Regions from separate parts of the Salinicola sp. RZ23 genome, predicted to be linked through region 2. Evidence: predicted binding sites of a transcription regulator. Region 2 holds the regulator's gene; the other holds the start of a gene.
What was found. Region 2 encodes PhoB, which activates phosphate uptake and scavenging genes when phosphate is short. Its sites were predicted from a motif close to TGTCATANNNNTGTCANA; they were not measured.
Positions count from the first base shown of each region.

Region 1: the regulator PhoB is predicted to act here: its motif matches at 5,071-5,088, upstream of pstS (phosphate ABC transporter substrate-binding protein PstS).

Region 1 covers NZ_PZJK01000012.1:9,465-17,399, forward strand. The annotation lists gene DOM67_RS11950 (AI-2E family transporter) at 1-904, opposite strand, end outside; gene pstB (phosphate ABC transporter ATP-binding protein PstB) at 1,115-1,939, opposite strand; gene pstA (phosphate ABC transporter permease PstA) at 1,960-2,811, opposite strand; gene pstC (phosphate ABC transporter permease subunit PstC) at 2,830-3,771, opposite strand; gene pstS (phosphate ABC transporter substrate-binding protein PstS) at 3,936-4,976, opposite strand; gene DOM67_RS11975 (Bcr/CflA family multidrug efflux MFS transporter) at 5,432-6,637, opposite strand; gene DOM67_RS11980 (STAS domain-containing protein) at 6,948-7,451, opposite strand; gene DOM67_RS11985 (PP2C family protein-serine/threonine phosphatase) at 7,444-7,935, opposite strand, start outside.
Region 2 covers NZ_PZJK01000001.1:252,579-260,513, forward strand. The annotation lists gene DOM67_RS01075 (M23 family metallopeptidase) at 1-296, opposite strand, end outside; gene DOM67_RS01080 (methyl-accepting chemotaxis protein) at 436-2,103, opposite strand; gene phoR (phosphate regulon sensor histidine kinase PhoR) at 2,382-3,719, opposite strand; gene phoB (phosphate regulon transcriptional regulator PhoB) at 3,728-4,417, opposite strand; gene ubiA (4-hydroxybenzoate octaprenyltransferase) at 4,602-5,519, opposite strand; gene DOM67_RS01100 (amino acid permease) at 5,794-7,308, shown strand; gene DOM67_RS01105 (glutamine synthetase) at 7,345-7,935, shown strand, end outside.

The DNA.
Region 1 (7,935 bases), on a different contig from region 2:
GGAAGGCGACCAGCGTCGACAGCCCCATGGTGCGCCCCATGACCCGCGGCTCGACCAGGTTGCCGAGAACGAAGTTGATCGCCAGATAGGCGCCCGAGAGCGTGAGCGCCTCGACCATGCCACCGCCGGGCGTCGCCAGGGTCAGCAGCACCGGCGGCACTGCAGCGATCACCGAGCCGATGTTGGGGATGTAGTTGAGAATGAAGGCCAGCGAGCCCCACAACAGTGCGAACTCGACCCCCACCAGCCAGGACGCCAGTGTCACCAGTGCCCCGGTGATCAGGCTGACCACCGTCTTGACCGCCATGTAGCGCTTGAGGTTGTAGCTGAACTCGGTGAAGCGCTCCAGACTGGGCCCCGGATTGGCCAGCGCACGCGCCACCTTCTGGCGGAAGTCGAGCGTCTCGAACAGCATGAAGTTGACCATCAGCAGAATCACCAGGCTCTGCGACAGCACCACCCCCAGCCCGCTCAGAAAGGCCGAGATCCAGCCCTGATCCTGGGAGTCGTCGATCATACTGGAGAGCTCCCGCGGCGAGACCGACATCCCCTGGTGCGCCAGCCACTCGAGCAGATTCAGATAGTGCCCCTGCAGCTCCTGCTGCATCTCGGGCCAGCGCTCCATGAACATGGCGACACTGTTGCCCAGCAGCGTGCCGAACAGTGCCAGCAATCCGCCCAGGATCAGCAGCGTGATCAGCACCGCGGCGTAGGAATTCATGCCGCGGCGATAGAGCCAGTGCACCGGCGAAGCGCAGATCACGGCGATGAAGATCGACAGCAATATGGGAATGATCAGCGCCTCGGCCGCGCGCAGGCCCGACACGATGATCGTCAGTGATGCCAGTGTCAGCATCAGATGAAAGGGTATGTTGCGAAACGCCGGTTCCTGCCCTGGCGACATGGTCAGCCCATCCTTGTGGCACGTCCTGTGTCGCCAGACACTACCACGAACCGTCGTGGCGTTCGCTGACTCAGGTCAACTCTCGGGCCCGACCTCGAGAACGACCTCGGGTACCGCTGCCACAGGCCGAAGGGAGCTACGACCGCGAGGACCAGAAACGCAAGCGCCCCGGCCGCAGACGACCGGGGCGCAAGGCCATGCCAGCGAGGTTTAGCCGTAACGGCCGGTGATGTAGTCCTCGGTGCGGCTCTCCTTGGGCTGGGTGAAGATCTTGGTGGTATCGTCGCACTCGATCAGGCTACCCAGATACATGAAGGCGGTGATATCGGAAATTCGCGCCGCCTGCTGCATGTTGTGGGTCACGATGACGATCGTGTAGTCCTTCTTGAGCTCGTTGATCAGATCCTCGATATAACCGGTGGAGATCGGATCGAGGGCGGAGGTCGGCTCGTCGAGCAGGATCACCTCCGGCTTCACCGCGATGGTGCGCGCAATGCACAGACGCTGCTGCTGACCACCGGAGAGCGCCTGACCGCTCTGCTTGAGCTTGTCCTTGACCTCCTCCCACAGTGCCGCCTTGCGCAGCGCCCACTCGACCCGCTCCTCCAGTTCGCGCTGGGAAAGCTTCTCGTAGAGACGAATCCCGAAGGCGACATTGTCGAACACCGTCATCGGGAACGGCGTCGGCTTCTGGAACACCATGCCGATGCGCGCACGCAGCAGGTTCAGGTCGACCCCGGAGCCATAGATGTCGTGGCTGTCGAGCAGAATCTGTCCCTCGGTGCGGATTCCCTCGTAGAGATCGTGGATCCGGTTGAAGCAGCGGATCAGGGTCGACTTGCCGCACCCGGAGGGACCGATGAACGCCGTCACCTGGCGCTCGGGGATCTCCATGGTGATGTCCTTGAGCGCCTGAAACTGGCCGTAGTAGAGGTTCAGGTCCTTGACACGAAGCTTGGACGCGGCCCGTGCCTGGGACGCACTCGGCGCCTCGGCAGCGTTCGGGTTAGCGTTGAGATTGAAATCGACGGTCATGGCAGTCTCTTAGCGGAAAGTCAGGAGCGTTGACGCGAGAAGTAACGCGCCGCGATGTTGAGAATCAGAATGGCGGCCGTCAGTATCAGTGCCCCACCCCAGGCCAGCGATACCAAATCGGGAATGAAAGCGTTGATCGTCATGTTCTGGTAGATGGTCATCGGCAGGTTGGCCATCTCGTTGTCGAGATTGAAGAAGTTCCACTGGTTGGAGTTCAGCGAGGTGAACAGCAGCGGCGCCGTCTCGCCGCTGATACGCGCGAACCCGAGCAGGATACCGGTCAGGATACCGGCACGTGCGCCGCTGTAGCAGACGCGCACGATGATCCACCAGCGGTGGGCACCCAACGCCGCTGCCGCCTCGCGCAGCGAATTGGGAATCAGGCGCAGCATGTCCTCGGTGGACCGGATCACCACCGGCACGATGATCACCGTGAGCGACAGCACCCCAGCCCAGCCGGAGAAGCTGCCCATGGGCACCACCACCACCGCGTAGATGAACAGGCCGATGATGATCGAGGGTGCCGACAGCAGGATATCGTTGATGAAGCGGATCACCTTGGGCAGCAGGCCCTTGTTGCCGTACTCCGCCAGCCAGGTACCCGCGGCCACGCCGATCACGGTGCCCAGGATGGTGGCCAGCGAGGTCATCATGAAGGTGCCCCAGATCGCGTTGCCCAGGCCGCCACCATTCATGCGTGTCCGTTCGATGAAGATCGACGGCGAGATCGCGCCGAGCCCCTTGGTCACCAGGGTCAGAATGATCGCGAACAGGAACACGAACCCGATCAGGGTGGCGCCGATACAGGCGGCCATGACCAGTCGGTTGAGCAGCTTGCGCCGGCGATAGAGCGGCGTCATTTGGGTCTGCATCGTCTCTCTCCTCTCGGCTCAGGCGTGGCGACCGGTGCTGTTGCGCAGCAGATAGCGCGCGAACGCCAGCACGGCGAAGGTGATCAGGAACAGAATCAGGCCCAGCGCCAGCAGCGCCGAGCGCTGGGTACCGTCCGACTCGGAGAACTGGTTGGCGATCAGGGCCGCGATCGAGGTGCCCTGTCCCGTGAGCGTGGGGTTCAGGAACAGGTTGTTGCCGATCACGAAGGTCACTGCCATGGTCTCGCCCAGGGCCCGTCCCAGCCCGAGCACCACACCCCCCACCAGGCCATGCTTGACCGAAGGCAGGATGACCCGGCGGGCGACTTCCCAAGTGGTGCAGCCGAGGCCGTAGGCGGATTCACGCATCACCGCCGGCACCGTATTGATGACGTCGCGACTCACTGCCGTGATGAACGGGATGATCATCACCGCCAGAATGATACCGGCCGTGGCCAGTCCGGTCCCGGCAGGAAATACCGAGGGGAACCAGGTGCGCAGCAGTGGGGCCATCACTTCCATCCCCCACATGCCGTAAATGATCGAAGGAATACCGGCCAGCAGCTCGATCAGCGTACTGAGGGGCTGGCGCAGCACGTTCGGACAGAGTTCGGTCAGGAAGATGGCGATGCCGAATGAGATGGGAACCGCGATGACGATCGCGATGAAGGAGGTCAGCAGGGTTCCGTAGATGGCGGGCAAGGCGCCGAACACTTCGACGTTGGCCGCCCAGCGATTCTCGGTGAAGAACTCCAGACCGTAGCGCTCGAGCGCCGGCCAGCTGGAAGCGATCAGTGAGGCGATGATCGCCCCGAGTAGCAGCAGCACCGCGAAGGCGAAGGCGAACAGTACGCGCTCGAACCATACATCGATGCGCGCCTTGCGCTGGAGCCGCTTACGGGTGGCCTCGCTCAGTCCGCCCAGACCGCCGCCGGTTTGAATCGCTTGGGGGGTGGCCATGTCAGTTCCTCGTCGGCTTGCCACGCTGCCGCCGGAGGTAGCGGCAGTACTGTGTCTTTGCATGCGCGTTGGTTGCTAACGCGCTTGTTGCATGGATGCTCGTTCGATACACGATCGCGACGGGAGCAGCGGACCACTCGCCGTCGCGATCGGGACTCAAGGGATTACTGCTTCCAGACGGCCTCGCCGTTCGGACCCTTGATCTCGCTCCAGCTCTCACGAACCATGTCGGCCACGTTCTTCGGCATCGGCACGTAGTCGAGCTCCTTGGCCATCTTGTCGCCGTTGCTGTAGGCCCAGTCGAAGAACTCCAGCGCCTGGCGTGCGGCATCCACGTTCTGCACCTGCTTGTGCATCAGGATGAAAGAGGCACCGGTGATCGGCCAGCTGTTGTCGCCCGGCTGGTTGGTCAGCACCAGGTACATGCCCGGCGCGTTCTTCCAGTCGGCGTTGGCGGCAGCGGCCATGAACGAATCCATGTCGGGTGCCACGGTCTTGCCGGCCTTGTTCTTCAGGTGCACCAGGTGCAGGTCGTTCTGGGCAGCGTAGGCGAACTCGACGTAGCCGATGGCGCCATTGGTGTTGGCGATCTGGCTGGCGACGCCAGCGTTGGCCTTGGCACCGACGCCCGCCGGCCATGCCACCGACTTGCCCTCACCCACGGTATTGGCGAAGTCCTGGCTGACCTGCGACAGGTAGTGGGTGAACAGGAAGTTGGTACCCGACCCTTCGGCACGGTAGACCGGGGTGATCTTGGTGTCGGGCAGTTCCATGTCCGGATTCAGCTTGGCGATGGCTTCGTCGTTCCAGCGGCTGATCTTGCCCTGGTAGATGTCGGCCAGCGTCTTGCCGTCCAGATTGATCGCACCGTCGATGCCATCGACGTGGAAAGCCGCGACCACACCGCCCATGACCATCGGCCACTGCAGCAGGCCGTTCTTGTCCAGCTCTTCCTTGGTCATCGGCGCATCGCTGGCCCCGAAGGTCACGGTCTTGGCGGTGATCTGCTGAATGCCGCCGCCGGAACCGATGGCCTGGTAGTTGAGGCCAACGCCGGACTTGTCCTGATAGGCATCCGCCCACTGGGAGTAGACCGGATACGGGAAGGTCGCGCCGGCGCCAGTAATGGCTTCCTGGGCCTGGGCAGCGGCGGCGCCCAGAATCAGGGACCCGGAAACGAGCGTAGCGAAGACATGTTTGAGCATAGCGATATCCTGTTTCCACCTTGGATGGATGCGTGTGCGATAACGACGTTGCGAAGGTTGTCAGCACTCTCAGGACGCCACGTTACGTCGGATGCGTGACACTTTTATGACAGCCCTGTCATCGTTCTGAAAAGTGACATTCGACGACATCGATGCGTCAGGAGCGCGAAAAACCACCGTACGACCGCAGCCCGCTGGCGATCGCCGATGGTCTAGAGAGCAGCCTCGCCTACCGGCTGCAACCTTCGCGGCACCCACACTGCCAACCCTAGATGACAACAGGATGACAAGCGTCAGGCCACGTAACTGCTTGCACGTATTGGGTAAACAGCGTTGGAGGAGAGAAGGATCGGCCGCGCAGGCGTGGCCGAGCGATCTGGGGAGGGAGGATCAGAGGCGGGATGATGAACGATCCGTCGCCAAGGCACAGGGCGACAGCCGGCACCAACTGCCTTTCAGGCGGCGGGCGACGACGCTTGCTTGAGCGCCGGCCCCGACAGCACGCGAACGCCGATGTTACCCAGCAGGGTCGCACCGAGCATGGTCAACACCGTGGGCCAGGCGCTGGCCAGTTCGAAAGCCCCGACCAGCGCCCCCGCGACCGCCCCGCAGGTGAACTGCAAGCAGCCCTGAAGCGCCGTCGCGGTAGCACTCATGCGCGGAAAATGATCGAGCATCGATGACATGGCGTTGGGACTGATCAGCCCCTGCATGCCGACGAACACCACCATCAGCGGCGCCACGCTGTAGATCGAATCCAGCCCCGAGGCGACCAGCGCCACCAAACCGATGCCTGCACTCAACTGCACGCCGAGCCCCAGCAGCAGGTTCTGCTGCGGCGTGCGGCGCTTGAGCAGACGAATGTTGAGCCGGCTGGAGGAGGCCATGATCAGAATGTTGGCACCGAACACGAAGGGATAGAGCGTGGTCGAAAGCCCGTAGTGCTCCATATAGAGATAAGGCGAGCCGGTGATGAAGGCGAACATCCCGGCGAATGACATCGATACCGCACCGATATAGCCCATCGCCTCACGATGACGCAGCACGCTGCGGTAGTTGCCCAGGATCAGCCCCACCGAGGGCGCCTCGGGATCACGCCCGTGGGTCTCGGGCAGAAAGCGTCCCAGCAGCCACAGCACGAAGGCCGCATAGAGTGCCAGGAACAGAAAGATCAGCCACCAGTCGGCCAGGTGCAGCAGCGCGCTGCCCAGGGCGGGCGCCACCAGCGGCGCCATCATCAGAATCATCACCATGGTCGACATCACCTTGGCCGCCTCGCGCCCGCTGAAGCGGTCACGCACGATAGCCGCGGAGTTGACCACGCAGGCGCCTCCTCCCAGGGCCTGGACGAAGCGCCAGCCCCACAGCGTGGCCAGCGAGCCGACCTGGGTCAGCGCCAGGCTGGCGAGCAGGAAGACCCCCAACCCCGCCATCAGCACCGGCTTGCGGCCGAACCGGTCGGAGAGCGGCCCGCATACCAGCTGCCCCAGGGCAAAGCCGAGCAGGAACACGCTCAGCGATAGCTCGGTATGGTGAACACTGGCGCCGACGGAGGCCGCCAGCGCCGGCATGGCGGGCAGATAGGCATCGATCGCCAGCGGCGCCAGGGCAGTATTGGCGGCCACCAGCAGCGCCAGACGACGCGCGCTCAGCGGCGTCACATTAGACTCCTCGACAACACGACTTCCTCCTTGCGGCGAGCGGATGAGAGACACACGACCGCGGGCGGCGGTAGCACCAAGCCAGCCATTGCGGCCAACGGCCAGCGATGCCGCTGGCACGGTCGATGACGACACCTGAAGATGACGGCGACTGCCGCCAGGCCCCGGCCGGAATGCCGGAGCGATGATCACGCTCACCCGAGACGGGGTCGCGGGGGCGCAGGAAGAGAGACACGGTCAGCATCCCTGCCAGGCCAGTGACACCGGCGCAGGCGCGCGCGACAGCCCCGAGCCCCGCGGACTCACCGAGTCAGTGCGGGGAAGCCTTGGCGTGCTGGGACTCGAGCAGCTCGATCAGCGGCTGGAACTCGTGCCGATTGTGCTCGCTCATGTGCATGAGAATACGATGGGCCTCGAGAATGCGCTGCTGAATGGCTTTCTCGTCAGCCTCGACATGGGGCAGCTCGGCGAGCTCGGCCGGCTCGGTGAGCGGCGCCTCCACCAGGGTGAAGTAGCGCGCGAAGCCCATCACGTCCAGCATGCGCCGGACGTCGGGATGCTCGGCCACGATCGTCGGCGGCTGCTCCAGCCGCCCGCGCACCGCCAGTGCCACCTTGGCCAGGAAGCCCAGGGCGGTAGAGTCGACGTTGGTCGCTTCACGCAGATCGATCATGACCGCACGCAGGCCCGGCAGATCCGCCAGCCGCTGCGCCTCGGCATCGAGCGTCGCGCACAGCGTCAAGCGGACGTCGCCGCAGAGCTTGAGCACGAATACGCCCGAGTCGAAGGCCGCCTTGATTCGCCCTTCAATCATGCTCGAAACCACTCAGTGTCATCATGCTGAGATCATCCGGCAGTTGATCTCCCAGCGCCAATCCATCCTTCAGATCATCGACGCGGGTACAACGTGTCACGCGACGCTCGAGTTCCTTGAGCCGCGCATCCAGTGAAGCCGCCGGCAGGCACTCCAGCACACCATCGGAACAGAACCAGAGCTGGAATCGCTCGGGTAGCGGACAACCATAGATGGGGTACTCGACATCCGGAAACAACCCCACCGGCGGTCCTTCTCCGCCCAGGTAGCTCGCCCCTTCCTCGCTGACGAGGATCGGCATGGGCAGCTGAGCGCCGAGCGCATAGTGCAGAAAATGGCGCTCATGGTCCAGTACCCCGGCAAAGATCGTCGCGTGCTTGCCGATACCGGTCTCCAGCAGCTCGCGATTGAGCTCACCCAGCCAGCGCGAAGGAAACGCCTCCGGCAGCAGCGTGCGCCACTGTGACAGCCATCGGTTGCAGAG
Region 2 (7,935 bases):
GGTGTGACGATCTCGATCGTCTGGGCGCCCTGGGCATCGCGGCCGACGCCGAACACCACGGTGCCATAGCCGGTGACCCGCAGCGCATGCCCCGCCACCTGGACCTGACTGCCCGGCGGCACCCGCCCGATCACCATCGAGCCCTGCTCGACGCTGGCAGGAAAGGTGATCGCGACCGGCTCCGCCACGGCAGCGGCGGCCCACAGCCAGAGCGTGGCGGCCAGCAGCAGGGTGGTCGGGCCGTGGCGCCAGCGGCGCCGAGCAGGAAGAGATCGCGGGCGGGTGATCGACGGCATGGGCACGACGCTCCAGCAGAGGTGAAAGCGCCCATCTTAACCTGTCGTTGTCCCGAGATGGCGTCGGCCGGCGTGGGTATCGGCCAGGGTTGCCGTCAAAGAGAGTGGGGCCGGCGTGCCGGCCCCCGCTGGGATGGGATCAGAACGACTCCCAATCCTCTTCGGTGCTGGTCATGGCCGGTCTGCGGGTCGCGCTCAGGCGGGGCGCCGGTGCCTGAACCTGAGCCTGAACTCGAGCCTGGACCGTGGGCGCGGCGGCCGGGGTCGGGCGCGATTCCCCCTCGGCGATCTGGAAGCCGGCCAGAGCCTGCTCCAGGCGCTGTACCTGTTCGTTGAGGGTCGCTGCTGCGCTGCTCGCCTGCTGGACCAGCGAGGCATTCTGCTGGGTGACCTGATCCATCTGCACCACCGCCTCGTTGACCTGGTCGATGCCGTTGGACTGCTCGGCGGAGGCGACCGAGATCTCTTCGATCAGATCGGTCATGCGCGAGACCGAATCGACCACCCGGCTGATGGTCTCGCCGGCCTTGGCGACGATGCCCGAGCCCGCCTCGATCTTGCGATTGGAGGCGTCGATCAGCTCGCGAATCTCGTGCGAGGCGTTGGCGCTGCGGCTGGCCAGGGTACGAACCTCGTTGGCGACCACGGCGAAGCCGCGGCCCTGCTCGCCGGCGCGTGCCGCTTCCACCGAGGCGTTGAGGGCGAGGATATTGGTCTGGAAGGCGATCGAATCGATCACTGCGACGATCTCGGTCACCTGACGCGAGCTGTCGGTGATGCCCTGCATGGTGGAGACGACCTCATCCATCATCGCTCCGCCCTCGCTGGCGGTGGTGCGCGCCTGGCCGGCGAGGCCATTGGCCTGGCGGGCGTTCTCGGCGTTCTGACGCACGGTCTGGGTCAGCTGCTCCATGCTCGAGGCGGTCTCGCCGATCGAGGCGGCCTGCTGGTCGGTACGTGCGGCCAGATCCTGGTTGCCGCTGTGGATCTGACCCACGCCCACGGTGATGGTGGTGGAGGCCTGACGCACCCCGCCCAGGGCATCGGCCAGATGCAGGCGCATGCCCTCGATGGCGTGCAGCAGGCTGTGGCGGTCATTGGGCTTGAGCGTCAGCGCTCGGGTCAGGTCGCCCTCGGCAATGCCCAGCACCGCGTTGCGCGCGTGGCGCGGGTCGCCGCCCAGGTCGCTCAGCACGCTGCGGATGATCCACGCCATCACCAGGGTGATGCAGAGCCCGATCGTGCCCGCGATCAGCCCCATCTTGAGCACGCCCATCCAGAACGCATGCTGGATGTCGCTGACATAGACGTTGGCGGCCAGATACCAGTCCCAGGCGGGGACATGGCGCACATAGTTGATGCGCGAGACGTCGTCGCCGTCGGCGTTGGTCGAGGTGTACTCCAGGGTGCCGTCGTCGGGCGAGTCGGCCAGCGCCTTCAGTTCGCGATAGAAGTAGACGCCGTTGTCGTCACGGAAGTTGCTCATGTCGGTGCCGATCGCCCGCTTGGGGTGATAGACCAGGTGAATCTTGCCGTCGAAGGCGTAGACATAGCTGCCATCGAGATCGAGCGCCGACAGGTCGCGTCGCGCCAGATCCTGCGCCGTCTCGATGCTGAACTCGCCCTGGGCGGCGCGATCGGCGTAGCGCTGCACCAGCGTCTGGGCGCTGGCGACGAAGCTCTTGAGGCCCTTGACGCGCTCGGCCATCAAGGTGTCGCGCTTTTCCAGGGCCATCCAGCCCACCAGCACCAGCATGCCGAACCACATCAGTCCCACCGTGATCCAGAGTTTTTGCCGCATCGTCATCGCGAAAACCGTCCTTATCCGAGGTATCTGCCGATTCATCTAGAGGAATGGATTATTAGTCCGCCCCCTTTATCGGCAGTTTCTACTTAAGATTGAGATAACGATTCGCACTGTTGCGATGTGGAACTCGGAAGCCGGCCGGAGGGTGGCACGCCGGCGCGGTAAAACGCGATCAGCCATTCTGGCGATAGGATCGGGAGGGAGTGCTGGCAGGTGGGAGTGCTGGCCGGCATGCGAGCAGCGATCGCCGTGGGCCGGCATGGCCGTGACGGCGTCGCTCAGGGGGAGGGCGTCGAGCCTGAGTCGGCCTCGATCAGCCGCGTGGCGGGGAAGGCGCAGCGGAAGCGGGCGCCCATGCCGGGCCGGCTGACGATCTCGAGCTGAGCGTCGTGACGCAGCAGCACGTGCTTGACGATGGCCAGTCCCAGGCCGGTCCCGCCGGTGGCGGCGCTGCGCCCCTTGTCGACGCGGTAGAAGCGCTCGGTCAGGCGTGGGATGTGTACCGGATCGAAGCCCTCGCCATCATCTTCCACCTCGATTGCGGCGCCGTCGTGCCAAGGCTTCCAGCGCAGCGTGATGCGGCTGCCCTCGGGGGTGTAGCGCACGGCATTGAAGACCAGATTGGAGACCGCGCTGCGGATCTCCTTGGTGTTGCCGACCAGATGGCGCGTTTCGTCGACCTGCAGCGCGATCTGCTGGCGCCCCGCGCTGAGCCCGCGGGCGTCGTCGACGACGCTCTCGAGCAGGACGCGGACATCGAGGAGGTCGCGGTCGTTGTCGGGGCTGTCGATCTCGAGCCGTGACAGCAGCAGCAGATCCTCGACCAGGTTCTGCATGCGTGTGGTCTGCGCCTGCATCTGCGAGAAGCCTCGCTGCCAGCGCGTCGGCAGCTGTTCGGCATGGTCGGAGTAGGTCTCCAGATAGCCGGCCAGCACGGTCAGCGGTGTGCGCAGCTCGTGGGAGACGTTGGCGACGAAGTCGCGGCGCATCATCTCCAGCTGATGCAGCCGGGTCACGTCGCGCACCATCAGCAGGCGTTCATCATCGCCGAACAGGGTGATATGGAACTGCAGCGTATGGGCGGCGTCGATCGGCGAGGGGATCATCAGCGGCTCGCGGTAGTCGCGGGCCTCGAAGTAGTCGACGAAGCGCGGATCGCGCAGCAGGTTGGTGATCGGCTGGCCGCGGTCATGGTCGGGCTGCAGGCCGAGCATGTCGGAGGCGGCGCTGTTCCACCACTCCAGGTCGCCGCGCGGATCGAGCATCACCACGCTGTCGCGCATCGCCTCGCAGGAGTCCTGGATGCGCCGCAGGATATCGCGCAGCCGGCGCTGCATCTGGCTCTGTGCCTTCTGGTAGGTGTAGAGACGGTCGAACAGATCGCCCCACACTCCGGTGCCGGGTGGTGGCGCCTCGCGCGGATGGCGCAGCAGCCACACATAGAGCAGGCGCACATGGCGCAGATGCAGGAAGACATAGAGCCCTAGCCCCGCGGCCAGCCCCCAGCCGAGGCCGGCGAACAGCGCGTCGAACAGTTCGCCCAGCAGCGTGCCCATCGCGCCGAGCCCGAACAGCATGTAGCCAAGGCGCCACAGTTCGTTGATCCAGTAGCGCACGCTGCGACTTACTCCCTGATCGAAAAGCGGTAACCGGTGCCGCGAACCGTCTGGATCAGATGCTGATGCGTCTCACCCAGCGACTTGCGCAGCCGGCGGATATGCACGTCGACGGTGCGCTCCTCGACGTAGACGTTGCCACCCCAGACCTGATCGAGCAACTGGCTGCGGGTGTAGGCGCGCTCCTGATGGGTCATGAAGAACTGCAGCAGGCGGTACTCGGTGGGGCCGATCTCGAGCGCGCTGCCGTGGGAGGTGACGCGATGGCTGGCGGGGTCGAGCTTGAGCCCCTCGACCTCGACCGCCTCCTCGATGCCCGGCGGTGTGGCCCGGCGCAGCACCGCCTTGAGCCGGGCCACCAGCTCGCGCGGCGAGAACGGCTTGGTGATGTAGTCGTCGGCGCCCGCCTCGAGCCCCTGCACCTTGTTGTCCTCCTCGCCCTTGGCGGTGAGCAGGATGATCGGCATCTCGGCGGTGGCCTCCTCGCGCTTGAGTCGGCGCGCCAGCTCGATCCCGCTGGTGCCTGGCATCATCCAGTCGAGCAGCATCAGGTCCGGCTTGTGATCCAGCGCCATGGCGTGGGCGCTCTGGGCGTTGTCCGCCTCCAGCACACGATAGTCGGCCATCTCCAGTGCCACCGCGATCATTTCGCGGATGGAGGGCTCGTCGTCAACGATGAGTACGGTCTTGGAGCTCATGACAGGCCTCGAGTGAGCCGCCGGTGGATGTGCGCGTACAGCGGACAACCTTCCGGCCGTGACAGAACGGTGACGATTACAGCGTGGAAATATGACAAATACATGACATCGGTGTCATCCCGGCACGAGCCAGCGTCGAGATCATCGCTCCGCGCGGCGGTCAGCGGCCGATGCCCTCAGCGGCTCATAGCACCGGCCACAGGCTCAGCACCACGCCGGCGAACAGCAGAAGCCCCGACCAGAAGTTGTTGAGGAAGGCCTGGAAGCAGGGGCCGCGCTCGCGCTCACGGATCAGCCACTGCTGATAGAGGAAGGTCGCCGCCATCGCCGCCAGCCCCAGCCAGAAGAACCCGCCCAACGTCAGCCGTGCCCCGATCCAGGCCAGCAGCGCCAGCGTGGCCAGCTGCAGCAGACCGATGATCAGCTTGTCGGCGCGGCCGAACAGGCGCGCGGTGGACTTCACGCCGATCTTGATGTCGTCGTCGCGGTCGACCATGGCGTACTGGGTGTCGTAGGCCACGGTCCAGGCCAGATTGGCCAGCAGCAGCAGCCACGCCTCCATCGGCACGCTGCGGCTCACCGCCATGAACGCCATCGGGATGCTCCACGAGAACGCCAGCCCCAGTACCACCTGGGGCAGATGGGTGTAGCGCTTCATGAAGGGGTAGAGCGCGGCCAGCGCCACGCCGACGAAGGAGAGCAGGACCGTGGGCAGATTGGTGAAGCAGACCAGTACGAAAGCGGCCGCCACCAGCACCGCGAACAGGATCTTGGCTTCGCGCTCGCGAATGCGACCAGTGGCCAGCGGGCGCTCGCGGGTGCGCTTGACGTGGCCGTCGATCTTGCGATCGGCGTAGTCGTTGACCACGCAGCCGGCGGCGCGCATCACATAGACGCCGAGCACGAAGATGATCAGGTTGGCGCGATCCGGCAGGCCGCCGGCGGCGAGCCACAGCGCCCACAGCGTGGGCCACATCAGCAGCCAGGTGCCGATCGGCTTGTCGAGCCGGGTCAGACGCAGGAAATCGGGTAGGCGAGCCAGGCCCCGGGGGCGTGGCGCGGGGTCGGCGACGGTGACGGAATCGGGGCCGGCGGCTGACATCGAATTCTCCAGAACGGCGAGCGGGACGCGACTGGCTGGACCTTACACCACAACCCCGCCGGCAGCGAGGTGCGGCAGTGGGCGCAGCGATGGACGTGGCGATGAGGGCACGATAGGGGACGGGCCGTCGCGATAGGGATTGCTTTTGTCTCCCCGACGTGCTCAGACTCGAGGTGGGCGCGGTCAGCGTAGGTCGGCGTCGCCCCGGGGGTGTCGACGACGCTGGCGGCAGTGGGATCGCGAGACTGGGTGGCTCGATCCTGGGAGTAGAACAATGACAAACCACGCTAAACCCTCCGCCGGCATCCACTACCAGCAGCAGGATGCCAGCTACTTCGACAAGCGCGGCCTGCGCCGCCACGCCGGCCCCTGGTCGCTCTGGGCGCTGGGCGTGGGGGCGGTGATCTCGGGCCACTACTCGGGCTGGAACCTGGGGCTCGCCTCGGGCGGCTGGGGCGGCATGGCGATCGCCACCGCGATCATCGCGGTGATGTATCTGGGCCTGACCTTCTGTATCGCCGAGATGTCGCCGGCCCTGCCGCACACCGGCGCCGCCTACTCCTTCGCGCGCTCCTCCATGGGGCCCTGGGGCGGTTTCGTCACCGGGCTTTGCGAGAACGTCGAGTACGTGCTCACGCCGGCGGTGATCGTGTTCTTCATCGGCGCCTATCTGGGCAGCATCTTCGAGACGCCAGCGGCGTTCCAGCCGGTGTGGTGGCTGCTGGGCTATCTGCTGTTCGTCGGCCTCAACATCGTCGGCGTCGAGCTCTCGTTCCGGGTGACGCTGGCGGTGACCCTGCTGGCGCTGGCGGTCCTGGTGGTGTTCTGGTTCAGCGCCTTCACCCATCTCGATTTCTCGACCTGGGCGCTGAACATCGCACCCGGCGGCGGTGAGCTCGCAGGCGGTTACGGGCCGCTGCTGCCGATGGGCATCGGCGGGGCGCTGGCGGCAATGCCCTTTGCGGTGTGGCTGTTCCTGGCCATCGAGCAGCTGCCGCTGGCCGCCGAGGAGTCGGTCGACCCGCGGCGTGACATGCCGCGCGGCATCCTGCTCGGCATCACTACCCTGATCATCTCTGCCACGCTGATCCTGGTGCTCAACCCGTCGGTGGTGGGCGTCGGCGCCTATGCCCTGAGCCAGTCCGGCGAGCCGCTGCTGGACGGTTTCCAGGCCATTTTCGGTGCCGGCACGGCCAAGTTCCTCGCGCTGCTGGCGCTGGTCGGATTGATCGCCAGTTTCCATACCATCATCTTCGCCCAGGGCCGCCAGATCTACTCGCTCTCCCGTGCCGGCTACTTCCCCACCTTCCTCTCGGTGACCCACGGCACGCGCAAGACGCCGCACGTGGCGATGATCGGCGGCGCGCTGGTGGGCCTGACGATCATGCTGATCTGCTTCTTCGGTCTCGGCACCCAGGAGGGCTCTGCGGTGATCGGGGGTACCCTGCTCAACATGGCGGTATTCGGCGCCATGTGCTCCTACATCGCCCAGGCCCTCTCCTTCATCCTGTTGCGCCGCCATCATGCTCATATCGAGCGCCCCTACCGCAGTCCCTTCGGGATTCCCGGCGCCGTGGCGACCATCGTCATCGCGCTGATGACGATCTACTTCCAGCTCAGCGACAGCACCTACCGGGTCGGCGTGATCGGCGTCGCCCTGTGGCTGGCGGTGGGTATCTGCTACTTCGCCTTCATCGGGCGGCACCGTCTGATCCTGTCGCCGGAGGAGGAGTTCGCCATGCAGCGAGGCGAGCAGGCCGCGGACGACGACGATGGTCGCGCGGCGTAACCCCGATCCCCCTGACAGCGTGAGCGAGGAACGGCCATGAGTGATCACCAAGCCAGAACCGTGCGTACCGCCGCCCAGGCGCGCGAACTCGTCGAGGCGCGCGGGCTGAGCCACGTCAAGGTCGGCATGTTCGACATCGATGGGGTGATGCGCGGCAAGTACATGCAGCGGGACAAGTTCTTCGCCGCCCTGGAGAAGGGGTTTGCCTTCTGCGACGTGGTGCTGGGCTGGGACAGCAAGGACGAGCTCTACGACAACGTCGCCTTCACCGGCTGGCATACCGGCTATCCGGATGCGCCACTGCGGATCATCCCCGAGAGCTGCCGCGAGGTGCCGTTCGAGGGCGACATGCTGCTGTTCCTGGCCGAGTTCGAGGGCGAGGCCGGCCAGCTCTGCCCGCGCGGTCTGCTCAGGCGCGTGCTCGCCCGCGCCGCGGCGCTGGGCTTCGATGTCTTCGGCTCGCTGGAGTACGAGTTCTTCCTGTTCCAGGAGACCCCCGAGTCGATCCGTGAGAAGGGCTTTCGCCAGCTCAAGCCGCTGACCCCGGACATGATGGGCTACTCGATGCTGCGCAGCTCGGTCCACGGCGAGCTCTACCACGATCTGCTGGCGCTGGCGGAGGCGATG